3 regions of the Methylobacterium sp. JK268 genome follow, and region 1 is predicted to be linked to each of the others. Evidence: predicted binding sites of a transcription regulator. Region 1 holds the regulator's gene; each other region holds the start of a gene.

Region 1 (4,052 bases):
GGCGCACGCCGCTCGTCATCGAGGTCAAGTCCCGGTTCGACGGCGACCTCGCCCTCGCCCGGCGCGTCGCCGCGGTGGTGGCGGCCTATGCGGGGCCGGTGGCGCTCAAGAGCTTCGATCCCGCCATCGTCGGGGCGCTGGCCGACCTCGCGCCCGGCCTGCCGCGCGGCATCGTGGCCGAGAGCCGCCAGGACGACCCCTCCTACGCCGGCCTCAGCGAGGCGGCCCGGACGGGCCTCGCCCAGCTCCTGCACTTCGCCGAGAGCCGGCCGGACTTCCTGTCCTGGCGGGTGGACGACCTGCCGAACGCGCCGACGCATCTCGCCCGCCTCCTCGGGGGGCGGCCGGTCATGACCTGGACGGTGCGCACGCCCGAGCAGATGGCGCGGGCGCGGGCCCACGCGGACCAGATGGTGTTCGAGGGGTTTCGGGCCTGACCCGTCCCCCGCGCGAGCCGCGCGGTCCCCCCGACCGCCCGCCCCGCTCAGGTGGCGTCCGCCGTCTCGGATGCGAGCGCGACGACCCTGAAGGCGGCGAGCAGGTCGGCGTCGAGCTTCGGGCCCATCGCCTCCATCACGCCCCAGGCCTCGGCGGCCCGCATCGGGGAGCGGTAGGGGCGCCGCTCGGTCAGGGCCGAGAAGATGTCGCAGATCGTGACCAGGCGGACGAGGTCGCCGATCGCCGCCCCCGCGAGCCCGTCCGGATAGCCGGAGCCGTCGAGCAGCTCGTGGTGGTGCCGCACGGCGTCGAGGGTCTCGGCGTCGAAGCCCGGCTGCCCGGCGAGCAGGTCGGCGCCCAGAACCGGATGGGTGCGCATCACGGCCATCTCCTGCTCCGACAGGCCGCTCGGCTTGTCCAGGATGGCGAGGGGGATCCGCGACTTGCCGACATCGTGCAGCAGGGCCGCCCGGACGAGGCGGAGCTCGTCCCGGTGCCGGAAGCCGAGCCGGGCCGCCAGCGCCCCCGCGTAGCCGGCGACGCCCAGGGAATGCTGGTAGACCCCGACCTGGTGGTGGCGGATGACGTCGAGCCAGGCGCGGATCCCGCCCTCGCTGACCGCGTCGAGGACGATCTCGGTGCCGGTGTCGACGTCCTGCGGCGAGGGCGGCGCCCCATCGGCGGCCGCCGCGAACACCCGGTGGACGAGGTGGTCGGCCTCGGCGGCCCGCGCCCGCACCAGCCAATCGGGCCCGCTCGCGCGGGCGGCCTTGTGCGCGGCGAGGAGGTGCGTCACCGCGGCGGCGATGGTCGTCCAGGGCGCCGAGGCCGGCAGGAGCTTGGCGAACCCGATCTCCCGGGCGACCTCAAGGGTCGCCTGATCCCGCGCCAGGCCGAGGCCGGCGATTCCCCGCGCCCGCAGGAGGCTGACGGACCGTCGCAGGCGCGCGGGATCCGCGACCTCGGCCCGACCCAGCGGCACCACCGCAACGGCCGCCTGCCCGTTCGGCAGCGGGTCCTCCAGTCCGACGGTCAGGCAGGGGGCGAGCCGCGCGAGGCCATCCGCGAGGCGACGCGCCGGTGCGAACGCATCCGCGATCAGGAGGATGAAACCGTCCGCCATGGCGAGATCCCGCAGTCCGGCCTCACGAGCGGCCGTGCCACCGCCTTGACCCGCCGGTCAGACCTGATTTTACCGCACAGGGACGTTAAACATCCCTTGGCGTCGGCCGGGTTGGTTCGATATCCGACCAACACGACCGCCGGCACCGACGACGAAGCAGTCGTTTCCGGCCGCCCTGCCGCAGATGACCTTTCCAAATCCCGCCGCGCCTTCCGCCGCGGGTGTCCGACACTCCCGTAAGCTGATCGCGCGAGATTATGACGGGTTCGGCGGGGGGCCGCGATGCGCGGCCATCGCCGTCGCGCGGGCTCGTGGGCGTTCCGACCAAATGCGAGCGATCAGTACTTGCGGATCAGGCTCACCAGACGTCCCTGGATGCGGACGCGGTCCGGCCCCAGCACGCGGGTCTCGTAGGCCGGGTTCGCGGCCTCGAGAGCGATCGAGGAGCCGCGCCGCCGCAGGCGCTTGAGCGTGGCTTCCTCGTCGTCGATCAGGGCGACGATGATGTCCCCGGTATTGGCGGTGTCCTGACGACGGATCACCACCAGGTCGCCGTCGAGGATGCCCGCCTCGATCATCGAGTCGCCGCGCACCTCCAGGGCGTAGTGCTCGCCGCCCGCGAGCATGTCCGGGGACATCGCGAGGGTGCGGCTCTGGTTCTGGATCGCCGAGATCGGCGTGCCGGCAGCGATCCGGCCCATGACCGGGATGCCGACCGCGCGAACGCCCTCGTCGAGGGGCAGCGCCACCGGCATCGCGGCAGGCTTGACCGGCGCCCCCGCCCGGCCGCCCTCGACCACGCTCGGCGTGAAGCGGACGACCTCGCCCGGCGCGCTTGCCGCGGTCTCGGCGATGCGGATCACCTCGATCGCCCGCGCCCGGTTGGGCAGGCGGCGCAGAAAGCCCCGCTCCTCCAGCGCGGTGATCAGACGATGGATGCCCGACTTAGACTTCAGGTCGAGGGCGTCCTTCATCTCGTCGAAGGATGGCGGCACGCCCGTCTCGCGCATCCGCTGCTGGATGAAGCGCAGCAGGTCCAGTTGCTTACGGGTGAGCATGGGTCACTCTCATCGCCTGCGCCGACGCGCGATACGAAACAAATCGCGAACAGGTTAAGCGTTCTTCAAGTGTTCCGCAAGCGGTAGCGTGACGGGAGGAACCATGATCCCCGCCCTGCTCTCTGCGGCGCGGCGGGACAGAGTGTCATCGTCCGCGGGCGCTCACGCGGATCTTCTCCCGCACGAGGGTGACGAGCGACTCGTCGGAGGCGGTCAGGAACACGTCGCCGTGCCGCCGCCCCGCAATGGCCTGCTGGCTGGCCTCGACGGCTTCGGCCGTGTGGCCGAGCGCGTCGCCGTCGCTCGCCTCGGCGGCGCGCAGGTCTTGGAGGGCCCATTGTGCTCCCCTGAGCACGGTCAGGGCGTCGATGGCGCCCCAGAGCTGCGCCTCGGCGGTGCTCGCCTCCTCGCCGCGACGGTTCAACTCCGCCACGCGTTCGGCCTGGGCGGTCGAGCGCAATTCCAGCTCGGCGATCCGCCGGCGAACCTCGCTGAGAAGCGCCTCGACGTCCATCGAGCCCCCTTCGTCGTCCCCTCTCGCAGGGTCATGTAGCATAGCGGAATGCCTGCGGCCATGCCGGAACCGCCGGATGTCCGGGGCGCCTCATCCCAGCGTTTCGGCGTCCTCGTCCTCCTGCGCCTCGCCCTGCTCGTCCTCCGGTTCGTCGGTCTCGTCCGCCGTCTCGGCCGAGGGGCGTCCCGAGGTGTAGAAGTCGCCCGTGCGGATGGCCTCGCCGCTCGCGACCATGACGCTGAGATACGTGTTCAGGGTGCCCGGAGCGACATCCGGCAGCTGCCGGGCGATCTGCGCGTTGGTGAGACCCTGGGGGCCGCAGGTCTCGAGCAGGGTCTTGAGGCGGCCCTTGGCCGAGTTCGCCCGCGGGCCGCGGCTGCCGCGGCCGCTGGTCCGCGCCTGGACCGGCGCCGCCGGGAGCCCGGGGAGGAGCGGTCCGGCGGCCGCGAGGCCCGCGGCCGGGAGGGTGGTGTTGTCGACGATCGCACGCAGCGCGTTCTCGGCGAGGCGCAGCTTCGCCAGTTCCGCGCCGATGCGCTCGTACTCGGCCTCCAGCGCCGCCCGCCGCTCGCTCACATCCGCCAGCGCCTGGGCGAGGGTATCGTTCTCCGACATCGTGCTCCCCTGTTCCCGGGCGCGGCAGGTTTCACAGAATAGCTTGTCGGTCAACGAGATCCGGCGCGGAGCGGCGGCGGTGTCCCGTTGCCCGGCGCCCGTTTCTTCGTGAAGTCTTCACGATGACGGCCGATGGCGGGGCGCGGGCGGTCGGTGCGGGGATGTCAGTGCCGCCGCGGCGTGGGACACTCCCGTGCGCCGGACGCCGATCTGCCAGCGCCCGACCCTCGCTCCCGCGGCCCCTCCCCGTGTACCTCTCCGTCGCCACCACCCATCATCCGGCCACCGATCTGGGCTACCTGCT
Region 2 (4,052 bases), on a different contig from region 1:
TTTACCGACAAGGCCGCCGCCTCGGGGCCGGACACCGTCGCCTTCGTGTACCTGGCGGGCTACGGGCTGCAATTCGAGGGCGAGAACTACCTCGTGCCCGTCGATGCGCGGATCGGCGCCGCCGCCGACGTGCCGCAGCGCGCGGTGCGCATCTCGGATTCCGCCAAGCGCCTCGCGGCCCTGCCGCTCAAGGCCCGCTTCCTGGTGGTCGACGCGGCCCGGCCGTCGCCGTTTCGCCTCACAGGCGATCCCCTGGCGGGCGGCCTCGCCCTCGTCGAGGCGGAGCCGGGCGCCCTCGTCGCCTTCAACGCCGCTCCCGGCACGGTGGGCCCGCCCGAGACCGGCCCCTACGGCGCCTACGCGCAGGCTTTGGTCGAGATGATGCGCGAGGGCGGCCTCGCGCCCGCCGACCTGTTCGAGCGGGTGCGGCTGCGCGTCGCCGAGGTGACGCGGGGGGCCGAGATGCCCTGGCACAGCGCCCGGATCGAGGCGCCGTTCCGCTTCTTCGAGCGCACCGCCGAGGCGCCGCCGCTCCCGGCGCCGGGCGACGACCGCCGGCCCCTCGCCGAGATCGGCGCCCGGGAGGCCTTCGCGCGCTGCGTCGAGGAGGACACGCTCCCGGCCTACGAGGGCTTCCTCCAGGCCTATCCGCGGGATCCGCTCGCCAAGCGGGTGCGCGCCATCGTGGCGGCGCGGCGCGAGGCGCTGACCTGGCGCCGCACGCGGGTGGCCGACACGCCGGAGGCCTACTGGTCCTACATGCGGCGCTACGCGCGCGGGCCCCACGCCTCCGACGCCCGGCGGCGCCTGCGGGAACTCGCCGCCGCGGCCGAGCCGCCCCCGGATTTCGCGGTCCTCGCCTACGACGTGCCGCCGCCCCCGCCCGAGGAGGTGGTCTATGTCGAGCGCCCGGTCCTCGTCCTCGACGACCCGGAGGACGACCTGCCGCCGCCCCCGCCGCTCTTCCTGCCGCCGCGGCCGGCCTACCTCGTCGCGCTGCCCCCTCCCCCGCCGGTGACCGAGGCCTACATCCTGCCGACGCCGGTCTTCGTGCCGGTCCCGGTCTACGTGCGGCCGCCCGAGGCCGTGGTGCCGCCGCCCGGCGACGCGCTCTACCCGCACATCCACGACCGGCGGGCGATCGAGGAGATCAACGCCGCGAACGCCGCCCACGGTGGCCTCTCCGCCGGGACCGTGGCGGCGGGCGTCGCGGGGGCGGCCCTGGGCGCGGCCCTCGCCACCCGGGTGGCGCTGCCCCCCTCCGTGTCGCAGAAGGCGGCCCTGCGCCCGAGCCTGCCGCCGGGCGCCGCCCCGCCCGGTGCGGCCCAGGCTCCCGCGATGCCGGCCCGGCCGCCGCTCCCCCTCCCCGGCCAGCCCGGAATGCCGGCCGCCGCGATCGGCCAGCCCTTGCCCGGCCAGCCCTTGCCCGGCCAGCCCGCCCCTCCCGCCCCTGCGCCCCTGCCGCAACCCGGACGCCCCGGCGCGCCCCCGCTCCCCGTCCCCCCGCAGGCGGCGCGCCCCGCGCCTGGAGCACCGGCCGCCGCCACCGGCCAGCCCCTGCCGGGCCAGCCCGCCCCTCCCGGCCCCGCGCCCCTGCCGCAACCCGGACGCCCCGGCGCGCCCCCGCTCCCGGCACCCCAGCAGGCGGCGCGTCCCGCGCCCCCTGCGCCGGCCGCTACGATCGGCCAGCCGGCCGGCCCTGGTGCGCGACCCGGGCCGCAGGCCGGGCGCCCCGTCCCACCACCATCGGACCAGCCCGCACCGTCAGTCCGGCCGCAAGGGCTGCCGCCCCACGCAGGCCCGCGCCAGGCGATGCGGCCGCTGATGGTCCCGTCCGGGCAGCCGCCGCTCTCCGAGGCCCGGCCGCTCGGCAGGCCCGGTCGCGCCGCCCTCCCACCCGCGCCGGTCGCGCCGCGGCCAAACCCGGCGGATCTCGCCCGGCAGCAGCAGATGCGCCAGGATCAGGCCGCCCAGGCGCAGCGGGCCGCGGCCGCGCAACGCCAGCAGCAGATGATGATGCACCAGCAGGCGGCCCAGGCCGCGGCACGCCAACAACAGGCGGCGCAGGCTGCCGCGCGCCAGCAGCAGATGATGCAGCAGCAGGCGGCCCAGGCTGCGGCGCGCCAGCAGCAGGCCGCGCAGGCGGCCCGGCAGCAGCAGATGATGCAGCGCCCGCCGCCGATGCCGCATCCCGCGCCGCAGCCCCACCCGGCCCCGCAGGCTCGTCCGGGCGGAGGGGCATGCGGCCATCCCGGACAGCCGCCCTGCCGGTGAGAGAATCCCGTCTCCCGTGCGGGCCCGCGGATTTGCGCTTCGGGTCGTGCGCATACCCTCTCTCCGCGTGCGCAGGGCTATCCGGGGACAATGTGAGGCACTTCCCCCATCTCCCGAGTGGGAGAGGGGATCTGGCGCGAACCGGAATGGCATAGTTTGTTGTTGAATGAGCGTTTTTTGGAGACCAAGGCGCCCTCGAAGCGACCTTAGGTTTTCCGCGGACAGGGCTGGCGCGTGCGGGGAGAGGAGACGCAGGTTTTGCCTGCTCTGTGCACACGATCGGCGAAACGGGAAAGGTGAGAAGCGCGCCGTCTCGGGGGTACCCGACACGCATGGCGGCCCCCCGATCCGCCCTTGCCGGGCAAGAACAAAACGGGTACACGAGAGGGACCGCGCGCATTGAGAATCCCTTCGTCCCCGTGCCATAAGGACCCGTCAGATGGCTCAGTCCTCGCTGCGACTGGTGGAAAACCCGACCATGGATAAAGACAAGTCGAAGGCGATCGATGCCGCGCTCGCCCAGATCGAGCGCGCCTTCGGCAAAGGTTCGATCATGCGCCTGGGCAAGGGCGACAAGGTGCAGGAGGTCGAGACCGTCTCCACCGGGTCGCTCGGGCTGGACATTGCGCTCGGCGTGGGCGGCCTTCCGCGCGGCCGGGTGATCGAGATCTACGGCCCGGAATCCTCGGGCAAGACGACGCTGGCGCTGCACACCATTGCGGAAGCCCAGAAGAAGGGCGGCGTCTGCGCCTTCGTGGATGCGGAGCACGCGCTCGACCCGGTCTACGCCCGCAAGCTCGGGGTGAACCTCGACGACCTGCTGATCTCGCAGCCCGACACGGGCGAGCAGGCGCTGGAGATCACCGACACGCTGGTGCGCTCGGGCGCGATCGACGTGCTGGTGGTGGACTCGGTCGCCGCACTCACGCCCCGGGCCGAGATCGAGGGCGAGATGGGCGACCAGCAGCCGGGCCTCCAGGCCCGCCTGATGAGCCAGGCCCTGCGCAAGCTCACCGGCTCGATCTCGCGCTCGAACTGCATGGTCATCTTCATCAACCAGATCCGGATGAAGATCGGCGTGATGTACGGCAGCCCCGAGACCACCACGGGCGGCAACGCGCTGAAGTTCTACGCCTCGGTGCGCCTCGACATCCGCCGCGTCTCGACGCTGAAGGACCGCGACGAGGCGATCGGCAACAGCGTCCGCGTCAAGGTCGTCAAGAACAAGGTGGCGCCGCCGTTCAAGCAGGTCGAGTTCGACATCATGTTCGGCGAGGGCGTGTCGAAGGTCGGCGAGTTGATCGACCTCGGCGTCAAGGCCGGCATCGTCGAGAAGTCGGGAGCCTGGTTCTCCTACGACAGCCAGCGCCTGGGCCAGGGCCGCGAGAACGCCAAGGGCTTCCTGCGCGACAACCCGGACATCGCCAACCGGATCGAGCTGGCGATCCGCCAGAACATGGGCCTCGTCGCGGACAAGATCCTGGAGAACGCGGTCCCGACCGCGGAGGATTACGACGAGGGGGCGGCGTAGGCCGCGCCCTCGTCGATTGGGACCTTTGGGGGCCGCCGCGGGAGACCGCGGCGGCCCTTCCCGTGCCGCGTGCCGTGAATCCGCAAGCCCGTGCGCGAGAGGGATTCCCCGCGCCATGACTCTCCGAGCGCCTTGCCTCACATCGCGCAGCAACGGCAATGCCTTGCGAGCGCGTTCGATTTAGAGCGGAAGCCCCTCCACGGCGGCGAGCGCCACCATCACGCCGCGCAGCTCCGCGAGGCCGCGC
Region 3 (4,052 bases), on a different contig from region 1:
CCTCGGCCAGCGCCCGGCGCACCCGCTCGCCCTGGACGCGGGCGAGGTCCGCCGCGAGGCGCCGCCCCTCGGGCGTGCAGGTGAGGAGCCGGTGGCGGCGGTCGCTCGTGCCGGCCCGCTGCGCGATGTAGCCCGTCTCGATCAATTCCTTGAGCACCCGGTTGAGGCTCTGCTTCGTGATGCGCAGGATATCGAGGAGTTCGGCGATCGTGAGGCCGGGATTGCGCGCCACGAAGTGCAGCACCCGGTGATGCGCCCGCCCGAACCCGTACTCGGCCAGGATGCGGTCGGGGTCGGAGACGAAGTCCCGGTAGGCGAAGAACAGGAGCTCGATCAGGTCGTAAGGGTGGGCGGCCTCGGGCGGCTCGCCGTCGGGGCGGTCCTCGTTGGCGGCCCGCAGCGGCGCGGCGCCCGCGGGGGCGAGGTCCCGCGGGGCGGGCCGGGTCCGGGCCACGGGGTTTCCGGTCCTGTCCATGCTCTCGCCCCGCTCGCGCGGCCCGCCGGGAGGCGGCCCGATTTACGTCAGCCTTGTTGACATATCTCAGCCCGGTTGATACCCGTCAACCCCGCTGGCGCAACGAACGTACGCGATCCGTGCCGTCGGAGCACGAAGATTGCGAGCCAGCCCGCCCTCGCGGAAACGAACCGCAACCGAGGATCAACGTCATGTCCGTTATCCCCTTCGACCAGCGTGAAGGCCACATCTGGTTCGACGGCCGCATGGTGCCGTGGGCGGACGCGAAGATTCACGTACTCAGCCACGGGCTGCACTACGGCTCCTGCGTGTTCGAGGGCGAGCGCGCCTATGGCGGCCGCATCTTCAAGAGCACCGAGCATTCCCAGCGCCTGCGCCGCTCGGCGGAGCTCCTCGACTTCGAGGTGCCGTTCTCGGTGGCCGAGATCGACGCCGCCAAGGCGCTCGTCCTCAAGGAGAGCGGCCTCAAGGACGCCTATCTGCGCCCGGTGGCGTGGCGCGGCTCGGAGATGATGGGCGTCTCGGCGCAACACAACACCATCCACCTCGCCATCGCGGCCTGGGAATGGCCGAGCTACTTCGACCCGGCCACCAAGATGAAGGGCATCCGCCTCGACATGGCCGAGTACCGCCGGCCCGACCCGCGCACCGCGCCCTCGTCCTCGAAGGCGGCGGGCCTGTACATGATCTGCACCATCTCCAAGCACCGGGCCGAGAAGAAGGGCTACGCGGATGCCCTGATGCTCGACTGGGAGGACAACGTGGCCGAGTGCACCGGCGCCAACGTGTTCTTCGTCAGGGACGGGGCGATCCACACCCCGCTCGCCGACCGGTTCCTGAACGGCCTCACCCGCCAGACGGTGATCGAGCTGGCCCGCCGCCGCGGCATCGCGGTGATCGAGCGGCGGATCCGGCCCGAGGAATTGGCGGATTTCTCCGAGTGCTTCATCACCGGCTCGGCCGCCGAGGTGACCCCGGTCGCCGAGGCCGGTCCCTACCGGTTCGTGCCCGCGGACCTGACCCGCACGCTGATGGACGATTACAGCGCCGAGGTGCAGCCCCGGGCGGAAGCCGCCTGAGGACCTGCCCGGCCGCGGGGACGACCCGCGGCCCACGCGGGGTTGCCCCCGCGGCCGGGTTCGGCCGCGGAACACGACGGCGCGCGGTGCGTTCTCGCTTCGAGAACATTACGCGAACACAGGAGTCGTGATGACCAAGGCCCAGCAGGCGCCGAACCCGAAGACCGCGGCGCCCGAGGCGCAGGAGCCCTCGAACCGGATCAAGGACCCGAAGGACTGGACGACGGGCGGCGAGCCGATGACCGGCGCGCAGGCCTCCTACCTCAAGACCTTGTCGGAGCAGGCCGGGGAGGAGGGCGCCTACGATCCGGATCTCGACAAGGCCGAGGCCTCCGAGCGCATCGACGCCCTGCGCAAGGCCACCGGCAAGGAGTGAAGGCCGGGCGGAGGTCTGTCCGGGACGGGAAGTGTCCCGGGATCGACGTTTCCGGGATCCTCTTAACTGACGGTGAGGAGTTCCCCTGCATTCTGTCCGCACCTGCAAGGCTGTCCGGAGACACTTGAGGCGCCGCGAGGCCCACCCCCGCTCGGGGGCGGGAGGCGCCGCGGATGTCGCCGGACGGTCGTGCTTCGCTTGGCGAAGGGGAGGGGGTCGTGCTCGGAAGATGGCTGCGCCGCGGCACGGTCCGGCGATTCCTGCGCGATGCGGCGGGGGCGACGGCGATCGAGTACGGGATCCTGGTCTGCTTCATCTTCCTGGCGCTGATCACCGGGATCGCCGCCTTCGGCAACTCGACCGGCAACATCTACAGCAACATGAGCAACCGCGTGACGGGCGTGCTGTCGCGCTAGAGCATTGTCCGACGAAGTGGATACCGGTTCGTCGCAGAGAACGCCTAAAAATCAAAGACCTGGAGCCGTGTCCGATGGCAACGTGATCGGATTCTGCTCTGGAGACCGCTGGTGTGACAACCTCCAGGGCCGTGTGCGACGGTCCGGGCCCGATTCGTCGTCGATCCTGCGGCGGACGCAGGCCGCCGGAGCAGGCATCCCGTTCCATCCCAGCGGGACGCCTGATCCCGCCCGGACCGGCGCGCGACCCGGAGGAAGAGGGCCGATCCATGGAGACCGCGATCCTCACGGCGGCGACGGGCCTGGCCGGTTCCCTGGTGGGGGCGATGTCGTCGATGGCGACGACTTGGCTCACCCAGCGCGGCCAGCAGCAGGCGCAGCAGCGGGCGCAGGAGGCCGCCAAGCGCGAGGCGCTCTACGAGGCGTTCATCGCCGAGGCGGCCCGGTGCCTGGCCGATGCCATGACCCACGACCCGGACGGCCCCGAGCTCATCGTCGGCCTCTTCGCCCTGATCGGGCGCATGCGCCTGCGCTCGTCGCGCCCGGTGATCGCGGCGGCCGAGCGCCTGATGCAGCACGTGGTCGAAACCTACACCTCGCCCAACCTGACGTTCCACGAGATCCGCCTCAAGTTCGAGGCGGGCGAGATCCCGGACCCGCTCGCCGCGTTCGGTGAGGCGTGCCGGCGGGAGCTGGAATCCCTGGGGCCGTGAGCCGGAACCCGGTGCCGCCTACGCCGCGTCGACCCCGAGATTGTCGAGGCATTGCCGGATCTGGCCCGCGAGCGCGTCCGCCAGCGGCAGGGGCGCGGCGCCCCGGTGGCGCAGGAGGCCGACCCGGAAGGCGGGCAGCGCCGGGAACCCGTCGGCGGGCGAGAGGATGCGCATCCCGGGCCGGAGCGCGCTCTCGGGCAGCACCGAGACCGCGAGCCCGGCCAGCACCGCCGCGCCCACCGCCGTGGAGCTCCAGCTCACGAACAGGATCCGGCTCGGGCGGGAGACCCGCTCCAGGGCCGCGAGCGCCGCCGCGCGCCAGATGCAGGCCGGGCGCCCGAGCGCCAGCGGCAGCGGCGTCTGCGCGTGGGTGGCGTGGCGGCTCGACCCGACCCAGAGCAGGGCCTCGGTGCGCAGCGTCTCGATGCTGCCGCGCTGGCGCGCCTCCGTGATGATCGCGAGGTCGAGGTCCCCGCTCTCGATCCGCCCCACCAGCATGTCGGTGGGCTCGCAGGCCACCGTCACCTCGGCGCGCGGATGCGCGCGGGAGAAGCGCCCCAGGATCTCCGGCAGGTAGCGGTCGGCGTAGTCGTCCGGCAGGCCGAGCCGCACCCGGCCCGCGAGGTCGCCCTCCTCGAAATTGGCCAGGCACTCGGCCTGCAGCCGCACGATGCGCCGCGCGTAGTCGAGGAGCCGCTCGCCGGCATCGGTGAGCCGCACGCCCCGTCCGGACCGGCAGAACACCTCGCGCCCGACCCGCCCCTCCAGCCGCTTCATCTGCATCGACACGGCCGATTGCGTCTTGTGCACGATCTCGGCCGCCTGCGTGAAGGAGCCGGTGTCGGCGATGGCCACGAGCGTGCGCAGCTGGTCGATGTCGAGAGGGTGCACGGGGCCGTCCTCCATCACTTTCCGTGATGTAACGCATCTCAAGCATTCGCTCAACGGATCGGTCGAACGGGCGTATGGATAACCCTGCGGCACGCCCCGGAA

Evidence for each region. The regulator LexA, encoded in region 1, represses DNA repair genes until DNA is damaged. The targets are predictions, from matches to a motif close to TGTTCNNNNTGTGTTCNG.
Region 2: recA (recombinase RecA) is a predicted target of LexA. The motif match lies at 2,638-2,655, and genes of this name have one in related genera.
Region 3: ACW9J6_RS21385 (DUF3072 domain-containing protein) is a predicted target of LexA. The motif match lies at 1,656-1,673, and genes of this name have one in related genera.

Annotation. Positions count from the first base shown of each region.
Region 1 is NZ_JBSVZN010000019.1:40,928-44,979, reverse strand. It holds gene ACW9J6_RS20335 (glycerophosphodiester phosphodiesterase family protein) at 1-437, shown strand, start outside; gene ACW9J6_RS20330 (HD-GYP domain-containing protein) at 485-1,561, opposite strand; gene lexA (transcriptional repressor LexA) at 1,900-2,619, opposite strand; gene ACW9J6_RS20320 (hypothetical protein) at 2,765-3,133, opposite strand; gene ACW9J6_RS20315 (hypothetical protein) at 3,224-3,748, opposite strand; gene ACW9J6_RS20310 (hypothetical protein) at 3,871-4,052, shown strand, end outside.
Region 2 is NZ_JBSVZN010000009.1:23,132-27,183, reverse strand. It holds gene ACW9J6_RS11285 (caspase family protein) at 1-2,274, shown strand, start outside; gene recA (recombinase RecA) at 2,714-3,805, shown strand; gene uxuA (mannonate dehydratase) at 3,986-4,052, opposite strand, start outside.
Region 3 is NZ_JBSVZN010000021.1:19,224-23,275, reverse strand. It holds gene ACW9J6_RS21395 (MarR family winged helix-turn-helix transcriptional regulator) at 1-475, opposite strand, end outside; gene ACW9J6_RS21390 (branched-chain amino acid aminotransferase) at 667-1,554, shown strand; gene ACW9J6_RS21385 (DUF3072 domain-containing protein) at 1,685-1,930, shown strand; gene ACW9J6_RS21380 (Flp family type IVb pilin) at 2,149-2,346, shown strand; gene ACW9J6_RS21375 (hypothetical protein) at 2,616-3,059, shown strand; gene ACW9J6_RS21370 (LysR substrate-binding domain-containing protein) at 3,078-3,950, opposite strand.